DNA from 4 places in the Paenibacillus sp. B01 genome. Region 4 is predicted to be linked to each of the others. Evidence: riboswitches for the same ligand, from Rfam matches in the RefSeq annotation. Region 4 holds a riboswitch; each other region holds the start of a gene.
What was found. Region 4 has a riboswitch for cyclic di-AMP ahead of GE073_RS16900 (C40 family peptidase). Riboswitches for the same ligand answer to the same signal wherever they lie in the genome.
Positions count from the first base shown of each region.

Region 1 (7,773 bases), 3.7 Mb from region 4:
CAGCTCGAGCAGGCCGTTGTACTTGCCCTCGGTCAGTCCCTTGGACATGACGCGGGCGATCGTGATGCTCGGCTGGGCCATGCCGTCGCCGACGAACAGGATGACGTTTTTCGCCTTGCGGCCGGCCTGCTCCGTATTCACGACTTCATACTGCACGGTGCGCTTCAGGCTGCCGGCCTGGACGGAGACGGAGACGGTTCCGGCCTTGGGGAAGGAGACGTCGCGGACGGTGAATTCGCGGCTCTTGGCGGTGGAGGTCAGCTCGAGCTTTTTGCCGAAGACGGCTTCGGGGCTCTTGCCGTTGATCGTGATGCGGACGGCCGAGGCGTCGCCCGTCCAGTCGTTCAGCTCGACGCGAAAATCGAACTTCGCGCCGGCGAGGAACTTGGCCTGGTGGATCGGGGCGATGTAGATGGACGGGGCGGCATTCGCCGTCTCCGCGGCTTCCGCGGCCGCGGCGGGCTGCGGGCCGAGCTCGGCGAGTCCGGCTCCGCCGACGGCCGTCGCGGCGGCCAGCATGGCCCCGAGCAGGATGCGGCTCGTCTTGCTTGATTTTCTCATCTCAAAAAACCCTCCCAAGAGAATTAGGTATGAACGAGTGCTCATCCGTTATCTTAAGAGGGCTTTATGCGGGGATGTTTAGCGGCAAATAGTTTATTTGTAAATTATTCCGCCTTCTCTGGCGGCCCGCTCGCCGTGCCGTCCGCGAGCAGCGAGCCGTCCGGACGGTTGCCGAGCTGCAGCTCGCGGATCGAGTAGCCGAAATCCATCTGCAGATGAGGGTTGTCCTTGAAGCCTTCCCAGTCGCCGCCCCAGCTGAAGCCGAGCCGCTTGGCCATGTCGGCGACCTCGAGCCAGTCGGCCCGGCCGTTCTTGTTGCCGTCGTACTCCATGTCCCAGATGATGTCGCCGGAGCGGTCCTTCAGGGCGAAGTCGATCGCGAGCCCGTAGTTGTGGAACGACTCGCCGCCCTTGGCATGGGTGACGATGCGGCCCTCGCGATCCCGCCCCTGGGCGTAGATCGCGTCCTGCTCGGCCTCGCTGCGGAAGCCGTCAGTGAACACGACGGCGATGCCGGCGGCCTTCGCCTGGGCGGTGAGCCGCTCGCTCGCCGCCCGAACCTCGGGATGCAGGCCGGCGACGGGCGGCACGTCGCGGTACAGGCCTTGCGGCACGATCTTGTCGAACGCCCGCGGCAGCTCCAGCTTGAGCAGGGCGAGCGTCCCGGCGGCCAGTCCGGCGACGATGAGCAGCCCGCCCAGCGGGCTCCGCTTGCGTCGCGGCTTGCGCCGGACGGCGGCGCGGGCGTCTGCCCGGGCGGGGGCGGGTGTCGGTCGAGGCATTCCCATGTGCGTCTCCTTCGCTGGCGTAGTCTTGGTTGCGCCTTGTCTATGTTCTAATGAAGACGATCGAGCGGGCGGGAAGGCTTCGCGAGCAGCCGCTTGTACGTCTCGATGGCGCGGGCGCGCGACGCCTTGAGGTCGACGACCGCCTGCGGCGAAGGCTCGTGCACGGCGGCGGCGGACCATCCGGCCCGCTCGGGCAGCCAGCGCCGGATGTAGGCGCCGTCCGGATCCCAGCGCTTGGACTGGACGACCGGATTCATGATGCGGAAGTACGGAGCGGCGTCGAAGCCGAGCGAGCTGCTCCACAGCCAGCCGCCGCGGTTCAGCGTAGCGTCGTAGTCGAGCAGCTGCTCGCGGAACCATCGCTCTCCCGCCGTGAACGGCGCCAGCAGGTTTTTGCACAGGAACATCGCCGCGATCATGCGCAGCCGGTTCGGCAGCTCGCCGGTCGTCCGCAGCTGCGTCATCGCCGCGTCGATGAGCGGGATGCCGGTGCGGCCTTGCCGCCATGCCTCCGCATGCCGCTCCGTCAGGCCGGACAGGTCGACCTGCTCCTCATAGCGGAAAAAGTCCGCGTCGAACCGCGCCTGGTACAGGTAGAACTCCCGCCAGGCGAGCTGGCGGATCCAGCTCTCCGCGCCGGAGCGCGCCGCCGCGGCCGACGGATCGCGCGGCGCGGAGCCAGGGCCTTCGCCGCTGCCCGGCAGCGCCAGCTCGAGCTGGCTCGCGGCGTCCGCCCGCCAGCCGGCCGCTCCGCCGAAGGCAAGCGGCTCGCGCCCGTCCTCGGTCCGGGCGGCATCCAGAGCGAGGCCGTAGGCGCGCTGGGCCGACAGCGCGCCGACGTTCAGCCAGCGCGAGAGGCCGCTCCCGGCATCCAGCGCGTAGCGGTCGCGCAGCTCCTCGTACGCCTGCAGGCTGCCGCCGAGGAACCGCTCCAGCTGCCGCTCGGGGCGCTCGTCCTCCGGCACGGCGGCCGCGAGCAGTCCGATCAGCTCGCCCGGCACGCTCCAGCTGCCGCCGCCGGAGAGCCGGGCGGTCGGCAGGCCGCCGGCAGCGACGGCCGGAGGCGGCGCGAGCCGCGAGCGGACATAACCGTTCCACGCCCGGTAGAACGGCGTGAACACGCGGTACGGCTCTTTTCTTCCCGTCTGCTCCTGGAACGCGTCCAGATCGGCGAGAGGCACGTCCTCCAGCGCCGTCCAGCGCACGCCCCGGCTGCGGCAGACGGCGGCGAGCCGCTCGTCCCGCCGCCGCGCATAAGGCGTATGGTCGGCGGTGACGACGACCTCGCGGATCGGCTCCCGCTCGAGCAGGTCGTCCAGCACGTCGGCGGGATCGCCGTGCAGCAGCTGCAGCTCGGCCCCTTGCGCCGCATAATCCCGCTGCAGCATCCCGGCTGCCCGCAGGAAATGCCGTCCGGGATGGGACTCGGCGCGGCCGTTCCCGAGCTGCGCCGGATCGAGGATCAGCGCATGGATGCCCGGCATGCCGAGGCTGGCGGCGTAGTCGAACGCGCGCAGATCGCCCGCTCGGAGATCCTTGCGGTGGATGAACAGATACATGTCCTTGCCTCCTTGGATCGGCCGCGGCCGATCATGCTCTTTCCGTACTACCCTGCCGGAATGCAAACAAACCGCAGCAGGCGCTCCGAGGGGAGGCTTGCTGCGGTCTGCTCGTCCGGCTTCGAAAGGCTTTTAATCGACGTCCGGACCGCCGTCCGGCTGGTCGGCAGCGTCGTCCGCGTACTTCTCGAACGTCTTGTCGTCCATGACGCGGCGGGCGGACATATAGCGCTTGGCGTAGTAGGACTCGCTCAGCTCGCTGATCGTCACGCCTCGGCTTGAGGAAGCGTGAGCGAACTTGCCGTCGCCGACGTAGACGCCCACATGGGAGACGCCCTTGCCGCTCGTATTGAAGAACACGAGATCTCCCGCCTTCAGGTCGTCTTTGGCGACCTTCTTGCCCATGGCCGATTGAGCCGCGGACGAGTGGGGGAGCGTGATCTTGAACTGCTTGAACACGTAGGACGTGAAGCCCGAGCAGTCGAAGCCTTTCGAGGTGGTGCCCGCCGACTTGTACGGCGTGCCGATGACGTCGCTGATGACGCCGTCCATTTTGGATCCTGCCGATGCGCTTTGCGCGCCTGCCGAGAACAGCAGGGCAAGTCCGAGTGCGATTGCTGCGGCTTTCTTCTTCAAAGCTGAAGTGCTCCTTCCAGAGCCTACGAGGTTAGCTGTGGGGTTCGGTTGAAGGTTCCCTATGATTTCTCGGCCTTCCTGCCTTGCGGCGAGGAGGGCGAAATCAATTCACCCTGAGATGGTTCCCCCGTTTCCATAGTCATGGAACTCGGCATGTTTGAACTGCTTCTGGAAGTGGTATTCTTTTCTTTAAGCTATTTTCCTCCCTTTCCCGACATTTTCTCATAATTCTCATGTTGAAAGAGACAAATGACAGCGCTTGCTTCGGGGGCTCGAGTCGAATCGACGCCTCTGCCGGCGGGCCGCTTCGGCTCTGCCGCATCGAAAAAAAGCGCCCCCCGCGAGGGGCGCTTTTGCGGTCGGCGCGTCGTTCGCGCCGGAGCGATCCGAATCGGGGGATCAGGCCGTGTACAGCGAGTTTTCCATCAACGTGAGCAGCTTCGTGCGCATGCCCATCAGGCGGGTCAGCGCGGCCTCGCTGAGATCGAGCCCTTCCGGGCGCAGGCGGGCGTGCTCGCTCTGCAGGGCTTCCAGCTCCTGCGCGTTCCGGTAGGCGCCGGCGCGGTCCAGCAGATCGCCGGTCGCTTGATGCAGCTGCTCGTAGTAGGCGTAGATTTTTTCGGTCATGGTCAATCTTTCCTCTCTCTCTAAAATGAAACTCTCCTCTAGCATGTCCTGCATTCGATGGCTTCTATGCTCCATTAAAGCTGCGGATGATGATCGTACGATCATCGGCAGATGAAGGTTTGGTGTTCGCGGGGCGGTGCCGGGGCGGCGCTGCGCGGCCGGCCTGGATGTTATATACACCGCATTCGGGTCCGAAAAACAAGACAAAATTGTCAGAGAATTTACACAATTATAGGATGGACATTCGGATTTGTCAACTAACCTGACGTCCTCCGGCATCTGGCTTGTCGGACCAGCAGCTGTACTGCGCGGAGAGGATCCAGACGTCGATCAGCGTGCGGACGAAATGATACCCTTGCTGGATGACGATGGCGGCAAGGCCGGCCCAGGCCATCGCCCCAGCGCTGACGCCGGCTTGCAGCAGGCCCGACAGCAGCAGCAGGACGAGGCTGACGCCTGCCAGCGGCAGCAGGCGGCGCAGCGCCTGGCGGAAGCTCGCCCCTGCGCCCAGGCCGCTTGCCGCGCCGAACTGCAGGCTGAGGATCAGCACATGGAGCAGTCCGATCCAGAGCAGCCACGCTCCGGCCCAGGGCAGCGCGTCCGCGGCCAGCTGCGGCAGCGAGCTGTAGTGCTGGAAGCGTTGGAAGCCCTCCCGCGCAAGCCAGACGGCCGGAGCGAGCGCGAGCGTCAGCTCGGCGGCAGCGAGCAGGATGAACGGCTTCCAGCAGACGCGGATGCCCTCGAGGAAGCGCGTGCCTCCTTCGGCTCCGGACTCCGCGGCATGCCGCACGGAGTAGGCGAGTCCGGCGCTCAGCAGCGGACCGAGCAGCAGGCGGGCGAGCAGCAGTCCGCCCAGCAGCCATAGATACGGATGGGCCAGATCCGTCTTGAGCAGCCGGAACTGCGACTCCGCCCAGAAGATCGCGTCTGCGCCGGAGGCGGCTCCGTCCGCCCCGGGATAGCGCTGCACGAGCGGGCGCACGACGGAGTCGACGAGCCGGTACAGGAAGAAGCCCCACAGCAGCCGGTACAGGAACAGGAAGGCGGCGATCGGCAGATGCTTGACAGTCAGCCCCCAGCCTTGCTTGAGATAGGTGGACACGGGATCACGCTCCTTTCTTCCGCCGCCCTCACCAGGCGAACGCTCCTGCGAGCCATTCCAGCGCCTTGACGATGCCGAGGCTGATCCGCACCCGCTGGTCCGCCGGCGCCTCGGCGCGCAGGAAGTTGTTGATCTGCCGGTTGTCCAGCACGTTGAGCCGATCCGGATCGACCGCCGCCCACAGCAGCGGGGAGGAGGAGGTCAGCTTGAAGCTCGTGTCGGCCTCCACGCCGTCCCACATGCGCTCGATCGTTCGTCCGTCGGCGAAGCGGAAGCGGATGTTCACCGGGCCGTATACGCCGTCGAGGCGGCGGATGACGACCTGCGACTCGTAGCCGGGCTTGCCGCCGCCGCTTTCCAGCGGGGAGACGCGGATCGAGTCGACCGCGTAGTCGGCCGTCTGGCCGCCATAGACGAACTGGCTGAAGTAGTCGTCCCAGCTGTCCTTGGTCACCTGCTCCACGACCCGCTTGAAGTCGGCCGTCGTCGGATGCTTGAATTTGTACTGGTTGAAATACGTCCGCAGGATCTTGTTCATCATCGTCGGTCCCGTCCGCTGCTCGATGCCGGTCAGCACGAGCTTCGCCCGGCTGTAGACGTTGTCGGCGTAGCGGCCATGGGAGCCGTACGACCAGGACAGCAGCTTGAGCGGAGCGGGATCGGTGACGTAGCTCGCCTCCAGCGCGGTGCGCGGCTCGACGCCGTACTCGCTTTCCATGATCTTGTCCTCCGAGTAGGAGGTGAAGCCCTCGTCGAGCCAGGCTTCCTCGAATTCATTGGACGCGACCATGCCGTACCAGTACTGATGCCCGATCTCATGCACGACGGTGCGCTCGAGGCTGTAGCCGGGATTGTCCGTATCGGCGCCGAAGGCGGTCACGAGCGTCGGATACTCCATGCCCCCGGCGCCGTTCGCGGCCGCGGGAGGGACGACGATCGACAGCGTGCTGTAGGGATAGGCGCCGTACCACTGCGAGTACTTGGCGAGAGCCGACTTGGCCGCATGCATGTAGCGCTCGGCCAGCTTCTTGTGGAGCGGGTCGAGGTAAAGCTTGATGCGCACGCCGGGCACGCCCGGCGCGGAGAACGCCTCCTCGCTGTAGAGGAAGTCCGGCGAGGCCGACCAGGCGAAGTCATGCACGTCCTCGGCGTAGAACGTGAACGTCTGGCCGTCCTTGGACGCCTCGGCGGGCTTCGTCTGCACGCCGGTCGCCGCCACCTTGTAGCCGGCCGGCACGTCGATCTTGACCGAGTAGAGGCCGAAGTCGCTGTAGAACTCGGAGTTGCCGTGGTACTGATGGGCGTTCCAGCCCTCGGGGCGCGAGCCGGACGCGGTGTTGTAGGCGGCGATCTTCGGGAACCACTGGCCGGCCATGACGAAGCTGCCGGAGTAGCCCATGCGCGCGAACACCTCCGGCAGGCCGACGCTGAAGCCGATGTGCAGCGTCACTTCCTCGCCGGGCGCGACCGGCTGCGGGAGCTTGAGCTTGGCCAGCGTGTAGTCGCTCTCGTTGCCGTCGTCCGGCTGGACGAAGTGCACGCGCGGCATCAGGCTCGCGCCGTCCTCGGTCTTGAGCGACTCCAGCCGCATGTAGCCGCGGCTCGCCTCGGTCGCCTTGTCCTCGCGGAGCCGTCCGCCCGACTCCTTCATGAACGTCGTCTCGTCCGACAGAAAGGCGTTCGGATACAGATGAAGGTACATGTCCGACACGGTCTTCTTGCCGGGATTTTTCCACGTGACGGTCTCGGTGCCGGTCAGCGTCTTGCCGCTCAGCTTGACCTGGATCTGGTAGTCCGTGACGCGCTGGGACAGCGGCTGCGACACGGGGGCGGGAGCCGGGGAGGCTTCGACTGCGGGCGTGGCGGCCTGTCCGGCGGCAGGCTCCGCGTAGGCCAGTCCCGTTCCGGCCCACGGCAGCGGCAAGAGGGCGAGCAGCAGGGCTGCATGCAGAAAAGGTTTGTATGATCGGCGACAGGTCATGAACCGGTTCCCTCCCGTTGACAAGCTTGTAAGCCATCTATATGTTTGCTTTTGCCGGATTATTAGCTAAAATGAAAAATATCGAATACAAGCCCCTGCTTGTACGCCGGGAGCGGCGTGCGGGCGGGGGCTCGGACCATAGATGGCTTGTCTTTGGACACGGAAAGTCATGGAAGGGAGCGGGGCATGGAAGAGAATAAGGAAGCGAAGCGTCCGGAGGGCGCGGCGGAAGCGGCGTCTGCGGAGGGCGATGCCGGAGCAGGCCGTCCGGACGGCGCGCAAGGAACGCCGGCCGCGGACGCGCAGCCGGCCAAGGGCAAGCGCTCGCTGTCGCTGAACGTCGTCAGCAACAAGGAGCATCGCGGCTTCGGCGCGGGCACGATCGACCTCAGCCGCGTCTCCTCCGTCATCATCGACGGCGGAGAGGCTTACATCGACAACGGCGCGATGCACGCCAAGAGCAAGGTGGAGAAGGGGATCAAGTTCAGCCCCGACAAGGCGAACGTGCCGAACGGCCGT
Region 1 is NZ_CP045802.1:238,360-246,132, forward strand. It holds gene GE073_RS01075 (alkaline phosphatase) at 1-561, opposite strand, end outside; gene GE073_RS01080 (M15 family metallopeptidase) at 666-1,343, opposite strand; gene GE073_RS01085 (cryptochrome/photolyase family protein) at 1,397-2,908, opposite strand; gene GE073_RS01090 (C40 family peptidase) at 3,041-3,544, opposite strand; cyclic di-AMP (ydaO/yuaA leader) riboswitch at 3,550-3,708, opposite strand; gene GE073_RS01095 (hypothetical protein) at 3,944-4,171, opposite strand; gene GE073_RS01100 (hypothetical protein) at 4,425-5,273, opposite strand; gene GE073_RS01105 (M1 family metallopeptidase) at 5,302-7,254, opposite strand; gene GE073_RS01110 (YwhD family protein) at 7,441-7,773, shown strand, end outside.
Region 1: linked by a shared signal. The riboswitch ahead of GE073_RS01090 (C40 family peptidase) and the one ahead of GE073_RS16900 (C40 family peptidase) in region 4 are both predicted to bind cyclic di-AMP.

Region 2 (7,773 bases), 1.5 Mb from region 4:
GCCGGGATTCCCGAGGCGCGTCCGGCCGATTGCGATGAGCCAGATCGTCCACGAGGACGACCTCGGGATTGCGCTCCAGCAGCAGCTCGACATCGAGATCGACGGCTTCGCCGCGGCTCCAGGCGACGCCCGCCACCGTCTCCAGCGGCGGCTGCGCGGCCGGAGCGGAGGCCGCCTCGCCGCTCTCCTCCACCGGCGGCGACACGACGGCGTCGACGCCCTGGCGGAGCAGCTCTTCTCCTTCGCGCAGCATATGGTACGTCTTGCCGGAGCCCGCGACCGCTCCGACCAGGATGTTCAGCCTCCCGCGCTTCAGCTTGAGGATGGAGGCCAGAATTTCTTCCGGCGACTTTCGTTTGAACGGCTCCATGAGCGCTTCCCTCCATGAACGGGCAAAGCCCCGCTCTCCAGAACGGAGAAGCGGGGATTCGCGCCTTACTTGGACGCCGCTTCGCGCAGCGCCAGATTGAGCTCCAGCACGTTCACCGTCGGCTCGCCGAACAGCCCGAGCCGGCGAGGCGCCGTATGCCGCTCCACCAGCTGCTCGAGCTCGGCCTGCGGGATGCCGGTCTCCGCGCTGACGCGCGGAATTTGCACGCGCGCGCCTTGCGGGCTGATGTCCGGATCGAGGCCCGAGCCGGAGTTCGTGACGAGGTCAAGCGGCACCTCGCTCAGCGGCACGTCCGGATTGGCGGCCTGCCAGTCGAGCGCCGACTGCCGCGCCCGCTCCAGCAGGTCCGGATTCGACGGAGCGTAGTTCGGCGTGCCCGAGCCGTCCGCGGCGTAGCCGATGCTCGACAGCCGCCCGTGGAACCAGCGCGGCTCCGTGAACGTCTGGCCGATGAGCTCCGAGCCGACGATGCGGCCGTCCTCCTCGATCAGGCTGCCGCTGGCCCGATGGGGCATCAGCGTCTGGGCGATGCCGGTCGCCGCCAGATTGTAGACGACGCCGCAAAGCAGCATGAGGACGAGGCTGATGCGGAGACTGCTGGCGAATAGCTGCATGGTCGGTTCATCCTTTCGAGGTTCGATTGTTCCGTCGATCGCCCGCATCCGCTTATACCATCCACATGACGGCAAGGTCGATCAGCTTGATGCCCGCGAACGGCACGATGACGCCGCCGAGGCCGTAGACGAGCAGATTGCGCCTCAGCAGCGCGGCGGAGCCCTGCGGCTTGTAGGCGACGCCCTTCATCGCGAGCGGGATGAGCAGCGGGATGACGATCGCGTTGAAGATGAGCGCGGACAGGATCGCCGACATCGGCGAGTCGAGCCGCATGATGTTGAGGACGTCCATCTGCGGGATCGCCGCCATGAACATCGCCGGGATGATCGCGAAATACTTGGCGACGTCGTTCGCGATGCTGAACGTAGTCAGCGCGCCGCGCGTCATAAGCAGTTGCTTGCCGATCGCTACGACCTCGATGATCTTGGACGGATCGGAGTCGAGGTCGACCATGTTCGCCGCCTCCTTGGCCGCCGTCGTGCCGCTGTTCATGGCGATGCCGACATCCGCCTGCGCCAGCGCCGGCGCGTCGTTCGTGCCGTCCCCGGTCATGGCGACGAGCTTGCCCTGAGCCTGCTCGCGCTTGATGACCGCGATCTTGTCCTCCGGACGGCTCTCGGCGATGAAGTCGTCGACGCCGGCCTCCCGGGCGATCGTCTGCGCGGTCAGCGGATTGTCGCCGGTGCACATGATCGTGCGGATGCCCATCTGGCGCATCTGCTCGAAGCGCTCCTTCATGCCCGGCTTGACCGTATCCTTCAGGTAAATGAGGCCGACGATCTTCTCGTCCACCGCGACCGCGAGCGGCGTGCCGCCCGCCGAGGCGATACGGTCGCTTTTCGCGTCCAGATCGCTCGGAACGTCGCCGCCCTTCTGCCTGGCCCACGTCTTGACCGCGTCGACCGAGCCCTTGCGCACGCATCGTCCATCTGCGAGATCGAGGCCGCTCATCCGCGTCTCGGCGCGGAACTCGATCCACTCCCCGCCCTCGGCCAGCGCCGGGTCCGCCGACAGCCCCATCTTGCGGGCCAGCTCGACGACCGAGCGGCCTTCCGGCGTCTCGTCCTTGACGGAGCCGGCGAGCGCCCACTCGGCGACGGCCGTCTCGCTCCAGCCGCCGACGGAGACGAACTCGCTCGCCATCCGGTTGCCGTACGTGATCGTGCCCGTCTTGTCGAGGATGATCGTGTTGATGTCGCCGGCCGCCTCGACCGCCTTGCCCGACATCGCGATGACGTTGAACTGCGTCACGCGGTCCATGCCGGCGATGCCGATCGCCGACAGCAGGCCGCCGATCGTCGTCGGGATGAGGCAGACGAGCAGGGCGATCAGCACCGGCACCTCCAGCTTCACCCCGAGGAAGCCCCCGAGGAACGGCAGGCTCGCCACGACCATCAGGAAAATAAGCGTCAAGCTCGTCAGCACCGTGCTGAGCGCGATCTCGTTCGGCGTCTTCTGCCGCTTCGCTCCCTCGACGAGAGCGATCATGCGGTCAAGGAACGACTCGCCCGGATCGCTCGTCATGCGGACGCGGATCGAGTCGCTGAGCACCTTGGTCCCTCCGGTAACGGAGGAGAAGTCGCCTCCCGCCTCCTTGATGACCGGAGCGGACTCGCCGGTGATCGCGGACTCGTCGACGGACGCGAGTCCCTCGATGACCTCGCCGTCGCCGGGAATCCACTGGCCGGCCTCGACGCGCACGACATCGCCCTTGCGCAGCTCGCTCGCCGGCACCTCCTTGAGGCCCGCCGAGCCGCTCTCGCGGAAGGCGACGACGTCGCGCTTGGAGCGCTTGAGCGAGTCGGCCTGCGCCTTGCCGCGGCCTTCCGCCAGCGCCTCCGCGAAGTTCGCGAACAGCAGCGTCACCAGCAGGATCGCGGCGACGACGACGTTGAACCAGGCCGGCGTGCCGCCCCCGAACGCATCCGGGACGACGGCGAGCAGCAGCGTGACGGCGAAGCCGATCTCGACGACGAACATGACCGGGTTGCGGACCATCACCCGCGGATCCAGCTTCAGGACCGATTCCTTCAGAGCCTGGCGGACGATCGGTCCGCCAAGCGTCGATCTATTTTGGCTCATGGCTAGCTCTCCTCTTTTCTGTCCGTTCGGCTATGGCTTCAGCGTCAGCTGCTCGGCGATCGGCCCCAGCACGAGGCTCGGGAAGTACGTCAGCGCGCCGACGATGAGCACGGTGCCGAGAAAGACGGCGCCGAACGTAGCCGAATCGGTGCGGAACGTGCCGATCGTCTCCGGCACGGCCTTTTTGGCGGCGAGCGAGCCCGCGACCGCAAGCAGCGTGATGATGGAGACGTACCGCCCCAGATACATGACGATGCCGGTGCTGAGGTTCCAGAACGGCGTATTGTCGCCTAGTCCCTCGAAGCCGGAGCCGTTGTTGGCCGCGGACGACGTGAACTCGTAGAGCGCCTGGGTAAGGCCATGGTAGCCCGGGTTCGAGATCGTATCGGGATAAGCATAAAGAGCGGCGGCCGTCGGCAGCAGGATGAGCGCCGGCTGCACGAGCAGCGTCAGCGCGATCAGCTTCATTTCGCGACCCTCCAGCTTCTTGCCGAGAAACTCCGGCGTCCGGCCGACCATCAGGCCGGAGAGGAACACCGCCATCAGCGCGTACAGCAGCACGTTCATGAGGCCGACGCCGGAGCCGCCGAACACGGTGTTCAGCATCATGTTCATGAGCGGCACCATGCCGCCGAGCGGCGTGAACGAGTCGTGCATCGAGTTGACGGCGCCGGTTTCGGAGGCGGTCGTCACGACTGAATAGAGCGCGGATTGCGGCACGCCGAAGCGGGTTTCCTTTCCTTCCATGCTTCCTTGGCCGGAATCATAGCCGAGCGCCGCGATCGCGGGGTTCGCCTCCTGCTCGGCCGTCAGCGAGACGCCCAGCATGACGACGAATAGCAGCGCCATGGAGACGAACAGCACCCGCCCCTGCTTCGGGTTGCCGACGAGCTTGCCGTACGCGAACGGCAGCGCCGTCGGCACGAGCAGCATGAGCAGCATCTGCAGCAGGTTGCTGATCGCGTCGGGGTTTTCGAACGGATGCGCGGAGTTGACGCCCATATGGCCGCCGCCGTTGTTGCCGAGCTCCTTGATGGCGAGCAGCGAGGCGACCGGACCGCGCGCGATCGTCTGCTCCCCGCCCTCCAGCGTCTGCGCGGCGGCAGACGGCTCCAGCGTCTGCGGCACGCCGAGCGCGACGAAGACGAGCGCCAGCACAAAAGCGATCGGCAGCAGCACCCGCGTGATCGAGCGAACGAGATCGACGAAGAAATGGCCCATCGGCTTGCCGGCCAGCCCTCTCATGAACGCCATCGCCGCGCACAGCCCCGTCGCCGGCGAGACGAACATCATGAACACGATCGCGATCATTTGGGACAGATAGGATAAGCCGCTTTCGCCGCTGTAATGCTGCAGGTTCGTATTGGTCATGAAGCTGATCGTCGTGTTGAACGCGAGCCGCGGCTCCATGTTCGCGATCCCGCTCGGATTGAGCGGGAGATAGGCTTGCGTGCGGAAGACGGCGTAGACGAGCAGCAGCATGACTCCGTTGCTGACGATCAGCGCCGCGGCGTAGGCTTTCCAGCTCTGGCTTCCGGGGCGGATGCCCCCGAGGCGGTAGATCAGCCGCTCCGCCGGGCCGAAGACGCGGTCGAGGCCGGTCGGCTCCAGGCTGTAGGCCCGATAGAGATACAGTCCCGCCGGCTTGGCCAGCAGCAGCACGAGCAGCAGCGTGATTGCGATGGATAGTCCTGCCATCATGGGAGGTGGCTCCTTCTTGGGTCAGAATTGGTCGGGGTGAAGCAAGACGTAGACGAGGTAGAGGAACACGGCCGCGACGACAACCCACAGGAGCGCGATCATCGTTCCTCGCGTCCTTCCTGCGCCTGCTTGCCGCACCAGGCGAGCAGGCCGAGCATCGCGGCGGTCAATCCGATCAGCAAGGCGAGCATGCCGATATCCATCATGTGAATGGCTCCTTTTCCTTGTCTTGGCGGGCTTCGTCCTGAATGAGGTAAAAGACGTCCTGCCCGTTTGTATGAATGACATAATCCGCTCCGAGCGACTTGTAGACGCCGCCCGAGCCGCGGCCTTGCGTGACGACGAAGATGCTGCGGCCGGTCCAGCCGCGGAAAATCTGCACATAGCGGCAGCAGAGAGCGAGGCTGCTCTCGAACAGGTAGACGTTGCCGCATCGGCATTCAGGCGCCGGATTGCGGTCCTTTTCGGCCGTATCGATTTGCATGATTCGACCTAAGCCGAGGCGCTCCAGCCGCTGCCTTTCGCGGCGGCTGTTGACGACTGCGGCGCAAGGAATCCGCATGCGCTTCAGCTGCATCAGGAAGCGTTCGCCGGCCGCCGTGGCCGGCGAGACGAGTATCGTTTCGGGATCGAGATCCATGGTGGTTCTCCTTCGGGTGGCGAGGGCGGCGGACGGCTGCGGACCGGGATCCGCTTCGGAAAAAAGCGCGCAAAAAACCACAGAGGCAGCGGCCCCTGTGGTCTTGGTCAGATCACAAGCGTCATCATCCTCTCTCCCGATCGGAGCACGGCGCGCTATGGCGCGCGCCGCCTCCTGCGCTTACGAGGTTAGCTGTCGGATTCGGACGGTGAGAGTCGCCCTACCCGAGGCAGACGGATTCCATGGATCCGCTCCCCCGGGATTCACCCCTGGAGCTGCGGCGGCCGACTCTCACATCGGCGGCCGCAGGCTCCGCTTGGTTCCCCCGTTTTCCATTTCGGAAACTCAGCGTTGTCAAAAGCTGGTCTGGCTAGCTGAGACGAATCTTACACCCGGACTTTTCGGAAAGTAAAGCCGGGCCAGCGGCGAAAATCCGGCCGCGATCGCGCTTGTCGAGCAAGAAAGGCCGATCGATCTCCATTTCTCTCTCTGAATCTCGCTCATTCTCTCGAATTCATCTCGACGCATGCCAAAAACCCGCCTCCATCGCCGATTTCATTCTCGGCAAACGAAGGCGATGGTCGCGCTTACATGAAGCGGGACGGCTGAATTCCGCCTGCGCCGCCTTTTACAGACCGCCCTCTCGTCGCGTAGGATGAGCAGCAAAAAAAAGTGAAGGAGCAATTGCCATGCCCAAATCGGAACACATCCTCGTCTGCCTGTCGTACGGCCCGCACGGAGAGCGCCTCATCCGCCGCGGCGCCGAGCTTGCCGCGGCGGCGGGCAGCCGCTTGGTCGTCCTGAGCGTGGTGTCGGACGTCGAGGCGGCGCCCGGCTCGGCGCAGGAGGAATGGCAGCGCGTCTGGCGCGACGCCGCGGCCGAAGCAGGCGCGGAATTCCGGGCGGTGCCGTCCGCAGGCCGCAAGGCCGTCGACGTCATCGCCCATACGGCGATGATCGAGCGCATGACGCAGATCGTCGTCGGACAGCCCGTGCCGACGCGCTGGGAGGAGCGGTTCCACGCCTCCTTCGTCGACGCGCTGCTGCGCCGGATCGGCCAGACCGATCTGCATGTCGTCGCCGTGCAGCGGCTGGACGAGGAGCTGGAGCGGACCCATGAGCGCGGCGTCCGCGTCGCGGTCGCCGCGCGGGACGGCGGCTACGTCATCCAGAGGACCTTGGACAAGAATGGATGCTCCGGCGTCTTTTTCCGCAGCCGCGATACCGAGTTCGAGCATGGCCTGCTGAAGCTCAAGGACGGCAGCAGCCGCAGCCGCGCCTTCAAGGTGCGTCACGGCGCCGTCGTCGATCCCGAATTCCCGGCCTTCTGGCGGAGCAGAAGCTAGGGCGTGTTTGCATAACCCGAAGCGGGATTGCAAACACGCCCTAAGGAGACGTTTTTACGCGATTTTTATTTGGCAGACCGGGTCGCCGGGCGTAAGATCAGCTTAACGAATCCATCCAGCCCGTGAACTCCAGCTCGTCGTACCGGTAGAACTGATCCAGAATCCGCTCGCGATCGTCGAGGAACAGCCCGCCCGCGACCTCCGACACGAGCTTCGGTATCGCATGGCGCATGCCCGACAGCGCGGAGGCGGATAGGCCGCAGCTGATCATCGCGGAGTAGTTGAACGTGTGGAGGCCGTGCAGCCGCGACGCGCCCTCCTCGTCCCGGCTCGTGAAGGCGAAGCCCGGCGTCAAATACGGATGGGCGTCGAGCACGGGGCTCGCGATGTCCGCCGGCGCCTCGTACCGGTCGCCCCAGCGGGCGATATGGCGCTCGACCAGCCGCAGCTCGGGACGCAGCGCCGGGTCGGTCAGCAGCCCGGTGCTGACGACGAGGAAGTCGAACGCCTCCTCGCCCTGCGGCGTCGTCACGACGGCCCGCTCTCCTTCCGTCCGCACCGCGAGCCAAGGCGCTCCGACGTGGAGCCGGAAGCCCGGCCAGGCGGCCGCCCGCTGGAACGTGTCGTTCGTCGGCGGCTGGTTGTGCTTGAAGAAATGCGCCATGACGGCGTACTTGTCCTCGTCGGACAGCCGCGGGAAATGCTCGATCATGCCCGAGTGCTCCATCTGCCGGATCGGATTGATGCGCGGCAGCTCCGGCCGGCGGACGAATACATGCGCCTCCGCGACGCCCGCGGCCAAGGCGAAGCTGGCGTTGTCGAACGCCGACGCGCCTCCGCCGAGCACGGCGATCCGCTTGCCGCGCAGCGCCTCGAAGTCAATCGCCTCGGACGTATGCGCGTACAGCTCGCGCGGCACATGGCGCGACACGAGCGGCGGCACATGCCACTCCCCGCCGCCCTGGATGCCGGTCGCGAGGATGACCTTGCGGGCGAGC
Region 2 is NZ_CP045802.1:2,428,279-2,436,051, reverse strand. It holds gene GE073_RS10410 (histidine kinase) at 1-370, opposite strand, end outside; gene kdpC (potassium-transporting ATPase subunit KdpC) at 436-1,005, opposite strand; gene kdpB (potassium-transporting ATPase subunit KdpB) at 1,058-3,088, opposite strand; gene kdpA (potassium-transporting ATPase subunit KdpA) at 3,119-4,786, opposite strand; gene GE073_RS26050 (potassium-transporting ATPase subunit F) at 4,811-4,891, opposite strand; gene GE073_RS10385 (hypothetical protein) at 4,992-5,429, opposite strand; cyclic di-AMP (ydaO/yuaA leader) riboswitch at 5,592-5,790, opposite strand; gene GE073_RS10380 (universal stress protein) at 6,119-6,775, shown strand; gene GE073_RS10375 (FAD/NAD(P)-binding protein) at 6,873-7,773, opposite strand, start outside.
Region 2: linked by a shared signal. The riboswitch ahead of GE073_RS10385 (hypothetical protein) and the one ahead of GE073_RS16900 (C40 family peptidase) in region 4 are both predicted to bind cyclic di-AMP.

Region 3 (7,773 bases), 3.9 Mb from region 4:
TGGGGGAGCTGAAGCTCAGCGTCAAGCAGCTGCTCGAAGCGAACCAGCAGCTGACGATCGAGAACCGCCAGCTGCGCAAGGTGCTCAAAAAAGAGACCAATCCGCACGGGGAACGGCGCAAGGCCGGTCCGGGCGGGGCGGCGCAAGCCGCTACGACGGCAGCCGTCCTGCCGGATGAAGCCCATCGCGAGGACGTTCCGGCAGTCGGGGAAGGGCATGACAATCTGGCCCGCCTCTATCATGAGGGCTTCCACATCTGCAACGTGAACTACGGTCATCTGCGCACCGAAGGAGATTGCTTGTTCTGCCTCTCCTTCCTGAACAAATAACCCTCTCAGGACCCGCATGCGGGTCCTGTTTGTCGTCATGGGGCGACGTTTCATTCCATTCCCGAAAGGAGAAGCTATGCATCATGGAGCCTGATCTTTTGCCCAGCGAAAGGCTGGATGATCTGCTGACCCACCGGCTCCGCATCATCCAAAGCCGGGAGGTGTTCAGCTTCTCGATGGACGCGGTGCTGCTGGCCCGCTTCGCCGGCGTCCCGAAGCGCGGCCGCATCGTCGATCTATGCACCGGCAACGGCGTCGTGCCGCTGCTGCTCTCGACTCGCACCGAGGCCGGCATCGACGCGGTAGAGATCCAGCCGCGCCTTGCGGATATGGCGCGGCGGAGCGTCGCCCTCAACGGGCTCGAAAAGCGGATCCGCATCGTCGAAGGCGATCTGCGGCAGCTGGCCAAGCCGCTCGGCTACGGCAGCTACGACGCGGTGACGATCAACCCGCCCTATCTGCCTCCGGCCAGCGGCGACCGCAACGAAAATCCGCATGTGGCGGCGGCACGCCATGAGATGAACGGCACGCTGGAAGAAATCGTCGAGCAATGCGCGCGGCTGCTGCGGACCGGCGGCCGAGTCTCGATGGTGCATCGTCCGGGACGGCTGATCGAGATCGTCTCCGCCATGACCCGTCATAAGCTGGAGCCGAAGCGGCTCCGCTTCGTCCATCCCCATGCCGGCTCGGAGGCCAATATGGTGCTGATCGAGGCGGTGCGCGGCGGGCGCCCGTCCGTGCGCCTGCTTCCGCCGTTGATCGTGTACAAGGACGACGGGAGTTACAGCGAGGAGATCATGGAGATTTATTTTCAACAAGGAAGGGGAAAGCCGGATGCAGCTGCAGAAGAGCTTCGAACCGACGGATAAAGGAACGCTGTACCTGGTGGCGACGCCGATCGGCAATCTGGAGGACATGACGATGCGGGCGATCCGCATCCTCAAGGAAGCCGCGCTGATCGCGGCGGAGGATACGAGGCAGACGCGAAAGCTGCTCAGCCGCTTCGAGATCGAAAACCGCCTGGTCAGCTATCACGAGCACAACAAGGCCAGCAGCGGCCCGGAGCTGCTGCGGCTGTTGGAGGAAGGGAGCAGCATCGCGCTGGTCAGCGATGCCGGCATGCCGGCCATATCCGATCCGGGGGCCGATCTCGCCCGCGACGCGGCTGCCCGGGGCATCCCGGTCGTGCCGGTGCCGGGAGCGAACGCTGCCTTGTCGGCGCTCGTCATGTCGGGCTTGCCTACGGAGCGCTTCACCTTCGCCGGATTTCCACCGCGGGACAAGAAGTCGCTGGAGAAATGGCTGGAGCCGCTGAAGGCGCTGCCGGGCACGCTGCTGCTGTACGAATCGCCTCATCGCATCCGCAAGACGCTGCCCGTGCTGCTTGAGCGTCTCGGCGACCGGGAGGCCGCGATGATCCGCGAGCTGACCAAGCGCCATGAGGAGGCGGCGCGGGGCAGGCTGTCCGAGCTGATCGCGCATCTGGAGGAGCATGAGCCGCTGGGCGAATACTGCCTCGTCATCGCCGAAGGGGAGCCGGTAGAAGCGGTAGCCGGTACGCCATGGTGGCAGGCGCTCGAGCTGGAGCGGCATGTCGAGCATTACGAGCGTCTCGGCCAGGACCGCAAGGAGGCCATCAAGCTGGCGGCCGCCGATCGGGGCCTGTCCAAGCGCGAGGTCTATAATGAAGTCATGCGTAAATAAAAAAGGACCTTCCTGAACCGCGAACGGTTCAGGAAGGCAAGGAAGGAGTATAAAAAGGTTAGAAATACCTTGGGTTAAGTTGCTAAAACCTAGTATACCTGATTTATTCTATTTTGTCACAGGGGAAGGCATTTCAGACAGGCAGGAATTGCAGACGATCTTTCCTTTGAAATAAGCGACGTTTTCCGCATTGCCGCAGAAGATGCAGGCAGGCTCGTATTTCTTGAGCATGATGCGCTCTCCATCCACGTAGATCTCCAGGGCGTCCTTTTCTCCGATTCCGAGGGTGCGGCGCAGTTCGATCGGGATGACGACGCGTCCAAGCTCATCGACTTTACGTACAATTCCGGTAGACTTCATCATAGGGCAACTTAACCCCTTTCTAAGTTTCATGTATCGTCATGATTCGACAAAAAGCTACTTTTTATGATCCCTATCATACCAACCATTCCCAAAACAGTCAACCTGCCATTTTGGCCGCGATTCGCGGTGTAATAAGGCATGACAGGCGCTACAAGGGGTTCTAACCTAGGTAATCTTACTATAAGCAAGATTCAATTGGAAATATATTTGCGACATTATTCGACAAAAACCTGGGTTTTTTGTCGAAACTATGAACAGAAAGCAGGGTGGGGACAATGACGAGGCTGGAAGAGGAAAAAGTATTCAAGGATCCTGTCCATAAATACATCTACGTGCAAGATCAACTGATCTGGGACCTGATCGATACGCCGGAGTTTCAGCGGCTGCGGAGAATCCGCCAGCTCGGCACGACCTACCTGACCTTTCACGGAGCGGAGCATAGCCGGTTCAGCCATTCCCTCGGCGTGTACGAGATCACCCGCCGCATCATCTCGCAATTCGAACGGAGCGAGTACCCGGACTGGCCGAGGGAGGAGAAGCTGCTCTGCCTGTGCGCGGCTTTGCTGCATGATCTCGGCCATGGACCGTTCTCCCACTCGATCGAAGAAGTCATGGAGTTCGACCATGAGGAATGGAGCTGCCATATAATAGAGGGAAAGACGGAAGTGAACCGTCTTCTGAGCACGGTGGAGCCCGATTTTCCGCGCAAGGTCGCTTCTGTGATCCGCAAGAATTACGAAAAGCCGATCGTCGTCAATCTCGTCTCGAGCCAGATGGATGCGGATCGGATGGATTATCTGCTGAGGGACGCTTACTTTACCGGCGCGAACTACGGCATGTTCGATCTGGATCGGATTCTGCGCGTGCTGCGGCCTCATCAGGGCCGGATTGTCGTCAAGGGCAGCGGGATGCATGCCGTGGAGGATTATCTCATGAGCCGGTATCAGATGTACTGGCAGGTGTATTTCCATCCGGTGACCCGCAGCTCGGAGATCATCCTCCGCAAGATCCTGCTCCGTGCGCAGGAGCTGTGCCGCTCGGGCTATCCGTTCAGGTGGATCCCGGATCCGATCGTCAAGCTGTTCCAAGGAAGGCTCGACGTCGTCTCCTACTTGAAGCTCGACGAGGCGCTCGTGCAGACGGCGTTCGCGGCATGGACGGAGGAGGAGGACAAGCTGCTGGCGCAGCTGTGCTCCCGGTTTCTACATCGCAGATTGTACAAATATATAACCTTCGAAAAAGAGCATGAATCAGAGGCGCAGCTCTGCTTCGAGGAGCTGGCGGCGGCCGGAATGGACCCGGGGTATGAGCTCGAAATTGATTTTCCTTACGATCTTCCTTATCATGTGTATCGTTCGGCGGCCGAGGGCTTGACCGAAGGCGGAAGAGGCAAGCCTCCGATCCTGCTGCTCGAGCCGAGCGGAGCGGTGACGGAGATCTCGCTGCGTTCCGATGTCGTTCCTTCCATTACAGGCATGCACCGGGGCCATTACCGTCTTTATTATGATGAAGAAGCAGCCGGACGGATCCGGCAGAAGCTGCAGCCGCGGACGCGGGCCCGGCTGGGCTTGGAGCGAGGCGGCGAGGCATGAAAGGAGTCGAACCATGAAAGGAATCATCGACACGCACACCCATATGGACTCACCTAAATTCGACAACGACCGCGCCGAGGCGATCCAGCGCGCGCGGGAAGCAGGCGTGGAGCTGATGTTCAATGTCGGCTTCAATCGGGAAACGATCCCGACGACGCTGGAGCTTGCCGAAACGTATCCGTTCGTGTATGCCATCGTCGGCTGGCATCCGACCGACACGGCCGATCTGCGCGAGGGCGATCTCGCCTGGGTCGAGTCGCTGATGAGCCATCCGAAGGTCGTCGCGCTCGGAGAGATCGGGCTCGACTATTATTGGGACACCTCTCCGAAGGAGGTTCAGCAGCAGGCGTTCCGCGACCAGATCGCGATCGCCAAGCGATGCCGCAAGCCGATCGTCATCCATAATCGAGACGCCCATGAGGATGTCGTCCGCATCCTGCGGGAGGAGAAGGCGGCCGAGGTCGGAGGCATCATGCACTGCTACTCCGGCAGCTGGGAAACGGCGAAGCAATGCCTCGACATGAACTTCTACATTTCCTTCGGCGGGCCGGTCACCTTCAAAAATGCAAGGGTTCCCAAAGAGGTGCTCGCGCAAGTGCCGCTGGATCGATTGCTCCTTGAAACGGACTCTCCATACCTCGCTCCGCACCCCCATCGGGGCAAGCGAAACGAGTCCTCGTTCGTCACGCTCGTAGCCGAAACGGCGGCGGAAATAAAAGGAAGAACTGTTGAAGAAATCGTTTCCATCACCTCTGCAAATGCAAGAAAATGTTTCCAAATTTCTTAAAACGACGTGATTTCGGCTGAAAAAAGGCTTCCAGACGAGAGAAATTGATCTTTCCTTGGTGAAAACGCCTGCCATCGCCAGAAAACCCTCGATTTTGGGTCTCAAAGGATTTTATCGTGTCTTTACAATCGCTTGAAGGAAACGGTATGATTCAACACAGAGCTTTGAGTGATGCAGGATTTTCATCATTCGCTTAATCTCCCCGGACGGGGAGAGCGGGGGAACCATCGCAGCAGAAGGGACGCAAGCCGTACATACCGAAGGGTTGACGCTTGACCGCCAGACAAGCTGTGCTTTTCCAGGGGTGAATTCGCCGGGACCACGAGCAGGGTCCTTGAGCCGATAGGGCAGCTCTCTTGCCCGAACCCGTCAGCTAACCTCGTAAGCGCATATAAGAGAGATCAACCTCGTGCTCCACTTCCACCTGATCGTGACCAACCCGGGAAGCCACGAAACAGATCCTCTGTCGACGGCTTCTTTTTGTTTGAATAATGAATTATACGTCGACATAGGGTTAACGGTGGAGGTGAGGCGAGGCGGCCAGCGGCGTGCTGCTCGGCACGTACAAAACCAAATAGTCGCGTCTTGAATTATCATGCGTAACACGAGGCGGCGGGGCTATGTAAGGAGGACCGAAGAAGTGGGCGCTATCCCTTTAAAGGAAACCCATGTACAACGATCATCCAGCAAGTCTTTCCAATGGCGATGGAAGCATGACAACCTGCGTTTGATTGTCCTTAGCATAACGATCTCACTCGCAATGACTTTCATGTTTTTGGTATTGCTGAAAGGGACGTCGGAAAAAAGCGTCTCTCTGGTGTTGAACGGGCAAGAAAAAATCATAAGCACGAGCCATTCCTCGCTCCAGCAGCTGCTGGAGGAGCAGGCGATCGCGGTCGGACCGTATGACGAGCTGTCCATCCCGCTCGGCGCCGCGCTCCAGGAAGGCGACCGCATCGTGATCGACCAGGCGGTGCCGGTGACGATTCTTGCCGACGGCAAGACCTTGCAGGTCAATACCACCAAAAAGACCGTGGAAGCGGCGATCGGGGAATCCAATATTGCCGTACGGGAGCAGGATAAAGTATTCCCAAGCTCCGAAAGCAAGCTGAAAGCCAACATGACGATCCGCGTCATGAGAATCGACAAGCAGCAAGTCAAGACCACGCACGACATTCCGTTCACCGTTGTCCGCAAGCAGGACGCTACCTTGGAAAAGGGGCAGCTCAAAATGGTGAAGGCCGGCCAGAACGGCCAACTCGTCAAAACCTTCGAAAAGGTGTACCAGGACGGCAAACTGGTCACACAGACTCTGCTCGCCAAATCCATGGAAAAACCAGCCGTCAGCAAAATCGTGGCGGTGGGAACCAAGGAAAAGCCTAAACCGAAGCCGGCGGTCCTGACCGCGGCATCCTCATCTCCAACTACTGCTCTGACCAAATCCGGTCTCAATCTCAAAGCCAAGAAAGTGCTCACTAACGTTACCCTGACCGCGTATACCGCCGGATTCGCCTCGACAGGCAAATCCAAGGGCGATCCCGGTTACGGCATCACCGCCTCCGGAGCCAAAGTTTCCGAAGGGCGCACCATTGCAGTCGACCCGGATGTCATCCCGATGGGATGGTGGGTGTATATAGAAGGGATCGGCTTCCGCCGCGCCGAAGATACGGGCGGAGCGATCAACGGCAAAAAAATCGATGTGTTCTACGAAAGTGAATCCTACGTGAAGAAATTCGGCAAGAAGCGCGGCTATACGGTCTATGTCCTTGGACCGACCAAGCCGAAGCTGAGCTGATCTTTTGCGAGCGGGCCCGCTGTCTTTCAGCGGCCCGTTTTGGGCGTTTATAAGGGATATGCGAGGAGTAAGCGGCATCGAAAGGGTTAAAGCTAGTCGTAATCTTTTACCCTGTCGCAAGCAAGCGGAATCAAAGGAGACAAGCCAGTGATCAAGGAAATCATCGTGGTGGAGGGCAAGGACGATACGGCGGCGATCAAGCGGGCCGTCGAGGCCGATACGATCGAGACGAACGGCTCGGCCATCGGCGAGGAGGTGCTGCGCCGGATCGAGCTGGCGATGGAGCGGAGGGGCGTCATCATCTTCACCGACCCCGACCATGCCGGCGAGCGCATCCGCAAAATCGTCTCGCAGCGGATCCCGGGCTGCAAGCATGCGTTCCTGCCCCAGGAGGACGCCCTCTACCGCGGCGACATCGGCGTCGAGAACGCTTCGCCGGAGGCGGTGCGGCGCGCGCTTGCGACCGTGCGCACGGAAGGAGCGGCGGGCGAGGCGGAAATCACCCATGCCGATCTGATGGAGGCGGGGCTGCTCGTCCATCCGGATGCCGCGCGGCGCCGGCTGCTCATGGGCAATCGGCTCGGCATCGGCTATTGCAACGGCAAGCAGTTCATGAAGCGCTGCGCAAGCTTCCGGATCAGCCGGAAGGAATTCCGCGAGGCGCTGGAGCAGATGAAGGAGGAAATCGGATCATGACCGATGTAGCGACACCGAGAAGGACGAAGGAAATCATCGAGCGGCACGGATTCTCCTTCAAGAAGAGCCTGGGCCAGAACTTCCTGATCGACCCGAACATCCTGAACAAGATCGTGTCGGCCGCAGGGCTCGACAAGACGAAAGGCGCGCTCGAGATCGGTCCCGGCATCGGCGCCCTGACCGAGCAGCTCGCCCGCCAGGCGAAAGCGGTCGCCGCGGTTGAGATCGACCAGCGCCTCATCCCGATCCTGCAGGAGGTGCTCGGAGCGGAGGAGCATGTCTCGGTCGTGCATGCCGACGTGCTGGAGCTCGACCTGCAGCAGCTGTTCCGCGACAAGTTCGCGGAGACGAGCGCGGTCAGCGTCGTCGCCAACCTGCCCTATTACGTGACGACGCCGATTCTGATGAAGCTGCTCGAGCAGCGGCTGCCGCTGGAGAACATCGTCGTCATGATCCAGAAGGAGGTCGCCGAGCGGATGGCGGCAAAGCCGGGCACCAAAGCCTACG
Region 3 is NZ_CP045802.1:22,909-30,681, forward strand. It holds gene GE073_RS00110 (initiation-control protein YabA) at 1-329, shown strand, start outside; gene GE073_RS00115 (tRNA1(Val) (adenine(37)-N6)-methyltransferase) at 413-1,198, shown strand; gene rsmI (16S rRNA (cytidine(1402)-2'-O)-methyltransferase) at 1,164-2,033, shown strand; gene GE073_RS00125 (AbrB/MazE/SpoVT family DNA-binding domain-containing protein) at 2,142-2,396, opposite strand; gene GE073_RS00130 (HD domain-containing protein) at 2,672-3,988, shown strand; gene GE073_RS00135 (TatD family hydrolase) at 4,002-4,775, shown strand; cyclic di-AMP (ydaO/yuaA leader) riboswitch at 4,956-5,178, shown strand; gene GE073_RS00140 (resuscitation-promoting factor) at 5,416-6,570, shown strand; gene rnmV (ribonuclease M5) at 6,718-7,266, shown strand; gene rsmA (16S rRNA (adenine(1518)-N(6)/adenine(1519)-N(6))-dimethyltransferase RsmA) at 7,263-7,773, shown strand, end outside.
Region 3: linked by a shared signal. The riboswitch ahead of GE073_RS00140 (resuscitation-promoting factor) and the one ahead of GE073_RS16900 (C40 family peptidase) in region 4 are both predicted to bind cyclic di-AMP.

Region 4 (7,773 bases):
CCTGGACTACCAAGATGCAAGCTAAGCAATCCCGGCCAGAGCAGCAAGTGGAAACCGCAATCGTAGCTACAAAGTCAGCAGCTGCAAGAGAATGGAAGCCACGTGAGGCCTTGCCAGCAAGAATGCGCTACAACGAACTCGAAGACTTTGTCTGGGATCGGTTTAACATGACGCAGCAGCAACAGCTCCGGTTATGGCATGAATACGTGATGCGCCGCGGGCTGAAGCGTTTCGAGCGGCTTTGGGAACTGGCTGAGACAGTGGATACATTCACTGATTTTGAAGCGCTGCTGAAACAAGAGCCGAGGCACTAACGCCTCGGCTCTTCTTTTACGATCGCAACTCAATGTAACAAGAAGCCGAGCGCCGTTCCGTGCGGGCGCAGCCCGCTCAGCCCGCGGCCTGAACCACGGACTGCCTCCCCGCTAGGCGGGATCGAGCCGGTACAGCGCCGCTCCGTGCGGAGGCAGCTCGGCGCTCAGCCGGCCGTCCGCAAGCTCGGCGGACTGGCCGCTCCACAGCTCCTTGGCCGTGAAGGCGCCGTCGCCTCCGAGCTCGGAAAGCGTCGCGGCGACGGCCGCCGCCTGCTCGCCGACGTTGAACAGCGCCGCGTACAAGCTGCCGCCGTCGCCGTCCGCCGCCCAGACGATCGAGCCGCCCTCGCGCTTGACCAGCCGGGCGCCGCTGCTGCTCCGGTGCAGGCGCAGCACGTCGCGGTTGGTCAGCAGGCTGTTCGTCCACGCGTCGTTGTCGCGCAGCTCGCCTCCGAAAAACAGCGGCGAGCGGAACAGGCACCAGAGCGTCATCATCGTCACCTGCTCGTCCCGCGTGAAGCGGGTCAGCCGGTCGGCGCCGCCTCCGTCGACGGAGCGGATGCCGATATGGCCGAGCGGCAGCATGTCGCAGTCCGGCCAGGCGCCGTCCGCTCCGAGGCCCTGCCACCGCTCGCAGCGGTCGAACATGTCGAGCAGCAGCTCCCAGCGGTCCCAAAAGTCGTCGGTGATGCGCCATAGGTTCGCTCCGGCCTTCAGCTGCTCGGCCTGCTCGACCGCCGCGGGTCCGGGCGACAGGCTCAGCACGATCGGCCGCCCGCAGCGGTCGATCGCCCGCCGGATCAGCGCGATCTCCTCGAGATGGGCGCCGTACAGCCGGGACGCGGCGATGTCGTCGACCTTGACGAAGTCGACGCCCCACTCCGCATACAGCGCGAACAGCGAGTCGTAGTACGCCTGCGAGCCTTCGTGCCGCGGATCGACGCCGTACATGTCGGTGTTCCACGGGCAGATCGAGTTCGGATGCGCGATGTCGCGCGCCGTCGCCTCGCTGCCGAGGATCGGGGACGCGGCATGGACTGCCTGGCGGGGGATGCCGCGCATGATGTGGATGCCGAACTTCAGGCCGAGCCCGTGCACGTAATCGGCCAGCGGACGGAAGCCTTTGCCGCCGGCGGCGGAAGGAAAGCGGTTCGCGGCGGGCATCAGGCGGGAATGGCCGTCCATCTCCAGTGGAACGAACTTGCGGTAGAGGGAGCTGCTCGCTCCGGGCTCGTACCACTGGATGTCGACGACGACGTACTCCCAGCCGAACGGCTTCAGCCGCTCGGCCATGTACTCCGCGTTGCCGCGGATTTCTTGCTCGGTGACGGCTGCGCCGTAGCAGTCCCAGCTGTTCCAGCCCATGGGCGGGGTCGGCGCGAGGTTCAGATGGCTCATCGTTTCCTCCTGTTTTCGCATCAAGCAGCGTTCTTTCTTGAACTATACTCGACGCGTCCCGGCGCCAACTACGACAATTTCACGCAGGCAATAGCATGAAATTGCTGTCTTGCTCCGAGAGGCTCAGTCGAAAAAGATGCGGCTGTAGGGAAGCCCTTCGCCGCCCAGGCGGAACGAGCCCGGCGTCCGACCGGTCAGCCTGCGGAACGCCTTGATGAAATAGCTGCCGCTGCTGTAGCCGACAGCCGCGCCGATCCGCTCGATGCTCCAGTCCGTCGAGCCGAGCAGCTCCACGGCCTTCTGGATGCGCACGCGGGCGAGGTACTGCGCCGGCGTCACGCCGGCATGGCGGGCGAAGCTGCGGACGAAGTGGAATCGGGACAAGCCGACCCGGTCGGCCAGCTCATGCTGGCTGATCATGTCGGCATAGCGCGTCCGCATGCAGTCGGCCGCTTCGCGGATCGCAGCGGGCCAGTCCGTCTCCGGACGGGCGCCGGTCGACGCCCAGCGGCAGAGCTCGACGAGAAAGGCGTGCACGCAGGAGGAGGCGACGAACGGATCGGATATTCCGCCCGCGCTGGCGCGCTGGAACAGATCGCGCAGCAGCAGGATCGGCGGACTGTCCGCCGACAGGCGGGGAAAGGGGCCGGTCCTGCTTTTGACGTAGTCCCACAAGCCCTGCGCATGCGTCGGCCGGAGGAGAACGAAATAGAACTCCCACGGCTCCTTTCCTCCCGGATAGCGGTAGCGGTGGCGGCCGGGAATTTCCGTCAAAAAGGCTTCTCCCGCCGACAGCCGGCGTTCGCCGCCGCTCTCGTAGATTCCTTCGCCGCTCGTCGTATATTGGAAAAGCAGGAGCGGGCCGTCGGTCCGCTTCTCCCCGTCCCAGTCGTAGTCCGTCGAGTCGATCGCCTCACGGCCGACCGCGAACAGGCTGCAAAGCGGCAGCTCCGCGCTCTCCTGGAAGCGGAACCCGTAGATGCCGTAGCCTTCGTTTCTCGCCATATGCGCCGTCCCTTCCTCCATGCTGAATGAATCCATCGTAAAGCGGACGGGCGGCGCTGTCCACCTGCGGCAGGCGCTTGGGAGAAAAACGAGCGGCGGCAAGCCGCCGGAGACGATGCGTCCGCGCGTCAAGCGAGCCGCGGCAGGCGAAAAGGCGAAAATGCCGCAGGTCCGTTTGGACCAGCGGCATTTCTCCGCGCCTGCCGTCATGCCGGCGAGGCGGTCAGGAATTCAGCGCCGTGTGGATCGCTCCCAGCAGCTCGCCGTCCAAGTTCTGCCCGTACTCCCAGAACATGATGCCCGCGAGGCTGTTCGCTTTCAGGTACTTGACCTTTTCGGCTAGCGACTGCGTGTCGTCGTAGCTGAGGAAGCCGCCGCCGCTGTTCGTCAGATACGGAGCCTTGGCCGTATCGTCCCATTGGCGCGTCCAGCCGTTTTTGTTGATGAAGCCGGCCTTGAGCTCGTCGTACGTATAGTCGGCCGTGCCGTGGGAGTAGAACGCGCCGCCGATGACCAGCTTGGACGCGGGCAGCCCCTTGCTCTTGAGCAGCTTGACGGCGGTGTCGACGCTGTAGCTGGCGCGCGAGGAGTTGTAAAGCGCCGTATGATGCGTGCCCGAGCCGGCCTGCATGTCGTAGGTCATCACGTTCAGGAAGTCGAACGACGGCTGCACGGCGGCGATGTCGATGTTGCCGAGGCCGTAGTCCGAAGCGCCTACGGCGGCGGTCAGCTGGTACTTGTTGCTGCCTCGGCCGTCCGCTGCGCTGCCTGCGTCGAGCACCGAACGGAGCTTTTGGATGAACAGCGTATAGTTCTGCTTGTCGCCGGCGGCCGGGTATTCCCAGTCGATGTCGACGCCGTCCAGCTTGTTGGCGCGGATGTAGGAAAGGGTGCTGTTCGCGAACGCCGTCCGGCTGGCGTCGGTCGAGGCCGCGCCGGCGAAGCCTTGCGAGCGGCCCCAGCCGCCGACGGAGACGAGCACCTTCAGGCTCGGATTTTTGCTGCGCAGCGTCGTCAGCTGGGCGAGCTTGGAGGCGTCGCCGCCGCTCACGCCGTTGTTGGCCACGTCGGCGAAGGCGTAGAACACATGCGTCAGCTTTTCGGCCGGCACGGTGCTCACGTTCGGGAAATGCCAGTCGGCGACGTAGGCGCCGGTAATCTTGCCGCCCGGAGCGCCGGGCGTCGGAGTCGGCGTCGCGCTAGGCGAAGGCGTCTTGGTCGGAGTCGGCGTAGGCGCGACGGTCGGCGTCGGAGTCGGAGCGGACGAGCAGGCGCCGAGCGATTTCCATGCGCCCCATGGGCCGGACAGGTCGGGGCGCTCGTTCGTCGTCCACCACTTCGCTTCGTACAGCGTGCTGCTGTACACGGCTTTCTGGCCCGCGGTGTAGATCGCCGAGGCCGACCAGGCGGAGACGCCGGTGCAGGCATCGGCGGCATGTGCGGTGCGGACGGCGAGCGAGCCCGGCACGATCGAGCCGATCAGGAACACGGCGAGCAGCAGCGCGCGCAAAGCCTGGAAGCGGGGGGTGGAAGTGCGGGATTTTGCGGACATGAAAGTCCTCCTTTTCAAAAGTAGGATAAAAAAGCGGAATTCGGCAGGCGGCCTCCTTTCACTCGAAGAGTTCCACTATTATCCTATTAAATTCATACCGCTTAAAGGATAGTTTCTCAGAATGGCAGGGGGAAATATCCATTTCTTCCTCTGGGCAGGAGGACAGGGGCGAAAATCGCGTCCATTCGATGATATGAGCAGAAGGGCCTAGGCTGATTTATGAGAAAAGTAAGGGATTTGATGAGGGACTTCTAATAATTCCCGGGCAGGGATTCGACAAAAAACTACGAATATTAACCTTTAATAAAAATGATGAATCATCATGCCGAATTTTCGAGAAGAAAAACGGGGGAACCATACCGGGTGAATGAATCTTGCAAGAGAGGATTCTAGGGAACCTTCAACCGAACCCACAGCTAACTTCGTAGGCATCCGAAGGGAGAAGCAACTTGTGAAGAAAGTCATCCTGTCCATGCTTGGCCTGGTTCTGCTTCTGACGTTCAGCAGCAGCGCGTTCGCGAATACGCCGGATCTCGACAGCGCGATCAAAAAAGTCATCGGCACGCCTTACAAATACGGCGGCACGACGACAGCCGGCTTCGACTGCTCCGGCTTCGTCCGCCATATTTTCAACCAGTTCGACGTCAAGCTGCCCCGCACGTCCAAGTCGCAGGCTCAGGTCGGCTCCAAAGTGGACAAGGACGATCTTCGTCCCGGCGATCTCGTCTTCTTCAATACGAGCGGCCGCGGCATCTCGCATGCCGGCATCTACGTCGGCGACGGCAAGTTCGCCCACGCCTCCAGCAAGGGCGTGCGCTACACGAAGCTGAGCGATTCCTACTACGCCAAGCGGTACGTCACCGCCCGCCGCGTCGTCACCGGCGAGGACTACAGCAAAATGATCGGCGAGGACGACGGCGAGGACGTCGCCGGCGAAGAATAAGCATGGTCGTTGAAGTCCCGGCAGCTTGGCTGCCGGGACTTTGCATCCGGACCCGCAGGGGAGCCGTTGGCGATACAGGAGGAGGAGTCCATCATGAAGCTGTAAGGCCTTAATCATCTGCTGTTCAGCGTCTCGTCGCTGGAGCGGTCGATCGCGTTCTACCGGGAGGCGTTCGGCGCGAAGCTGCTCGTGCGCGGACGGTCGACCGCTTATTTCGATCTGGACGGTCTGTGGCTCGCCTTGAACGAAGAAAAGGATCTCCCGCGCGAGGAGATCCGTCTGTCTTATACCCATATCGCCTTTTCCATTAAAGAGGAGGAGTTCGACGAGGCGGTGTCCCGGCTGCGGATCATCGGCGCGGACATCTTGCCGGGACGGGAGCGGGACGAGCGTGACCGGCGCTCGGTCTACTTCGCAGACCCCGACGGCCACAAGTTCGAATTCCATACCGGCACGCTGGCGGACCGGATGGCCTATTATCGCCAGACTAAGCCGCATATGGAGTTTTTCGACTAGAGGCTTCGCATGGCTCATAGGCCCGCGCAGTCGTTTCGTTAGCGCTTAGAAGCCTCGCTCGCGGACAGAAAGGAACAAGGGGCTGTCCCGGCATCCGTAAAACGGACGTCGGGACAGCCCCTTGCCGCATGGCCGCCTCTGGCGCCGCAGCCTCTCGCTCCTCGGGTTCGCGAACGGCAGAGCCGCGGCTTCTCGCCGCTCGGATTCGCGAACGGCAGCGCCGCTCCAGGCTCCAGGCCTACCGTGCAGCTGCTTTCACCGCTCCCGCTTGCGGCTCGACGAGCGCACGATCAGCTCCGCCGGCAGGATGAGCGTGCGCGGGCCGCTGCCGTCGCCGTTTTCGATCCGGTCGACGAGGCGCTCCAGGCCGAGCGCGCCGAACTGATAGGCCGGCTGCGCGGCCACCGTCAGGAACGGACTCAAAATGCTGGCGAAGCCGAGATCGTCGAAGCAGACGACCGACAGATCGTCCGGCACGGCCAGGCCGCGCTCGCGCAGCGACTGGATGACGCCGAGCGCGAGGAAGTTGTTGGCGGCAAAAATGGCCGTCGGCGGGGAGCTCAACGCCAGCAGTGGGTCGAGATCGCTCGGATTGAAGCCGTCCGAATAGTCGAGATGGCGGACGAGCGTCTCGTCATACGGGAGGTCGTTCAGCTTGAGCGCGTCCCGATAGCCCGCATGGCGCTCGCGCGCGGTGGAGACGTCCTCCGATCCGTTCACCAGCGCGATGCGCTCGTGGCCGAGTCCGATCAGATGCTCGACGAGCCGGCGCGCCCCGTCGCGGCTTTCGCCGAGGATGCGGTCCGCCTGGATGCCGGGCACGTCCCGGTCGAGCAGCACATAGGGAATGCGGTGCTGCTCCAGCAGCCGCAGATGCGGGGCGGAGCCGTCGCCTGCCGGAGCGAACAGCACGCCGTCCACGCGCGTGGAGAGGATCATGTCCACATAGTCCTTTTCCTTGCCGTAATCCTCGTCGCTGTTGCCGAACAGCAGCCTATAGCCGAGCCGCTTGGCCGCATCCTCCGCCCCCCGCGCCAGCGTCGTATAAAACGGGTTGGCGATGTCGGCGATGAGCAGGGAGAGGATGTTCGTCTTCTGCAGGACGAGGCTGCGGGCGTTGGAGTTCGGCACGTACTGCAGCTCCTCCATCACCTGCCGGACCCGCTTTCTCGTCGCTTCGCTGATCCGGCCGGTATCGTTGATGACCCGCGACACTGTCATGGCGGAGACGCCGGCCACGCGGGCGATGTCGTAGATGGTGACCATGAAGCTCCTCCGTTCCCTTTTTACAAGCTGCAATCATTGTAGCCAATGCGGTCTATTGACAGCAAGCATGAGGTCGCTTACATTTGAGTTACCGATAACTCAAATCGAGGAGCGCGGCCAGCCGATCCAAGTCGTCTGCCGGCGCAAAGAGGAGGAGAAGGCATGGAGCATGCGTTGGAAGCGGGAGCGGACGCGATCGTCATGGATGTCCGCGACCATGTCGCGACCGCGCTGCGGGATGTGGCGGCAGGAGAGACGATCCGCTACAAGACAGGCGGGCGGGAAGGAAGCGTCGTCGTCGCGGAGCCGGTCGCGTTCGGCCACAAAATCGCGATCGCGGCCGTAGCGGCAGGCGGCGAGGTGCGCAAGTACGGCGAAGTGATCGGCCGCGCCGTGACGGCAATCGAGGCGGGGCGCCACGTCCATGTGCACAACATCGAGGGCATCCGCGGACGCGGCGACCAGGCCGGCGCGGCTGCTGGAACAGGAGGAGGAAAAGCATGAGGGAACCGGAAGGGCAGGCGTCAGGCCAGGCAGCGGCAGATCAGACGGAGTCAGGCCAGGCAGCGGCAAGCCAAGCCGCAGATCAGGCGGCAGCAAGCCAGGCAGCCCCTGCGATCATGGGCTACCGAAGGGAGAACGGCGACATCGGCATCCGCAATCATCTGCTCATCATTCCGACCGTCATCTGCTCGAACCAGGTGTGCAGCCGCATCGCGCAGCTCGTGCCGGGCGCGGTCGCCGTGCCGCATCCGCATGGCTGCAGCCAGATCGGGGCG
Region 4 is NZ_CP045802.1:3,918,563-3,926,335, reverse strand. It holds gene GE073_RS16920 (competence protein CoiA) at 1-314, shown strand, start outside; gene GE073_RS16915 (glycoside hydrolase family 27 protein) at 426-1,712, opposite strand; gene GE073_RS16910 (AraC family transcriptional regulator) at 1,836-2,717, opposite strand; gene GE073_RS16905 (glycosyl hydrolase family 18 protein) at 2,941-4,269, opposite strand; cyclic di-AMP (ydaO/yuaA leader) riboswitch at 4,583-4,716, shown strand; gene GE073_RS16900 (C40 family peptidase) at 4,721-5,212, shown strand; gene fosB (metallothiol transferase FosB) at 5,330-5,728, shown strand; gene GE073_RS16890 (LacI family DNA-binding transcriptional regulator) at 5,984-6,994, opposite strand; gene GE073_RS16885 (UxaA family hydrolase) at 7,157-7,498, shown strand; gene GE073_RS16880 (UxaA family hydrolase) at 7,615-7,773, shown strand, end outside.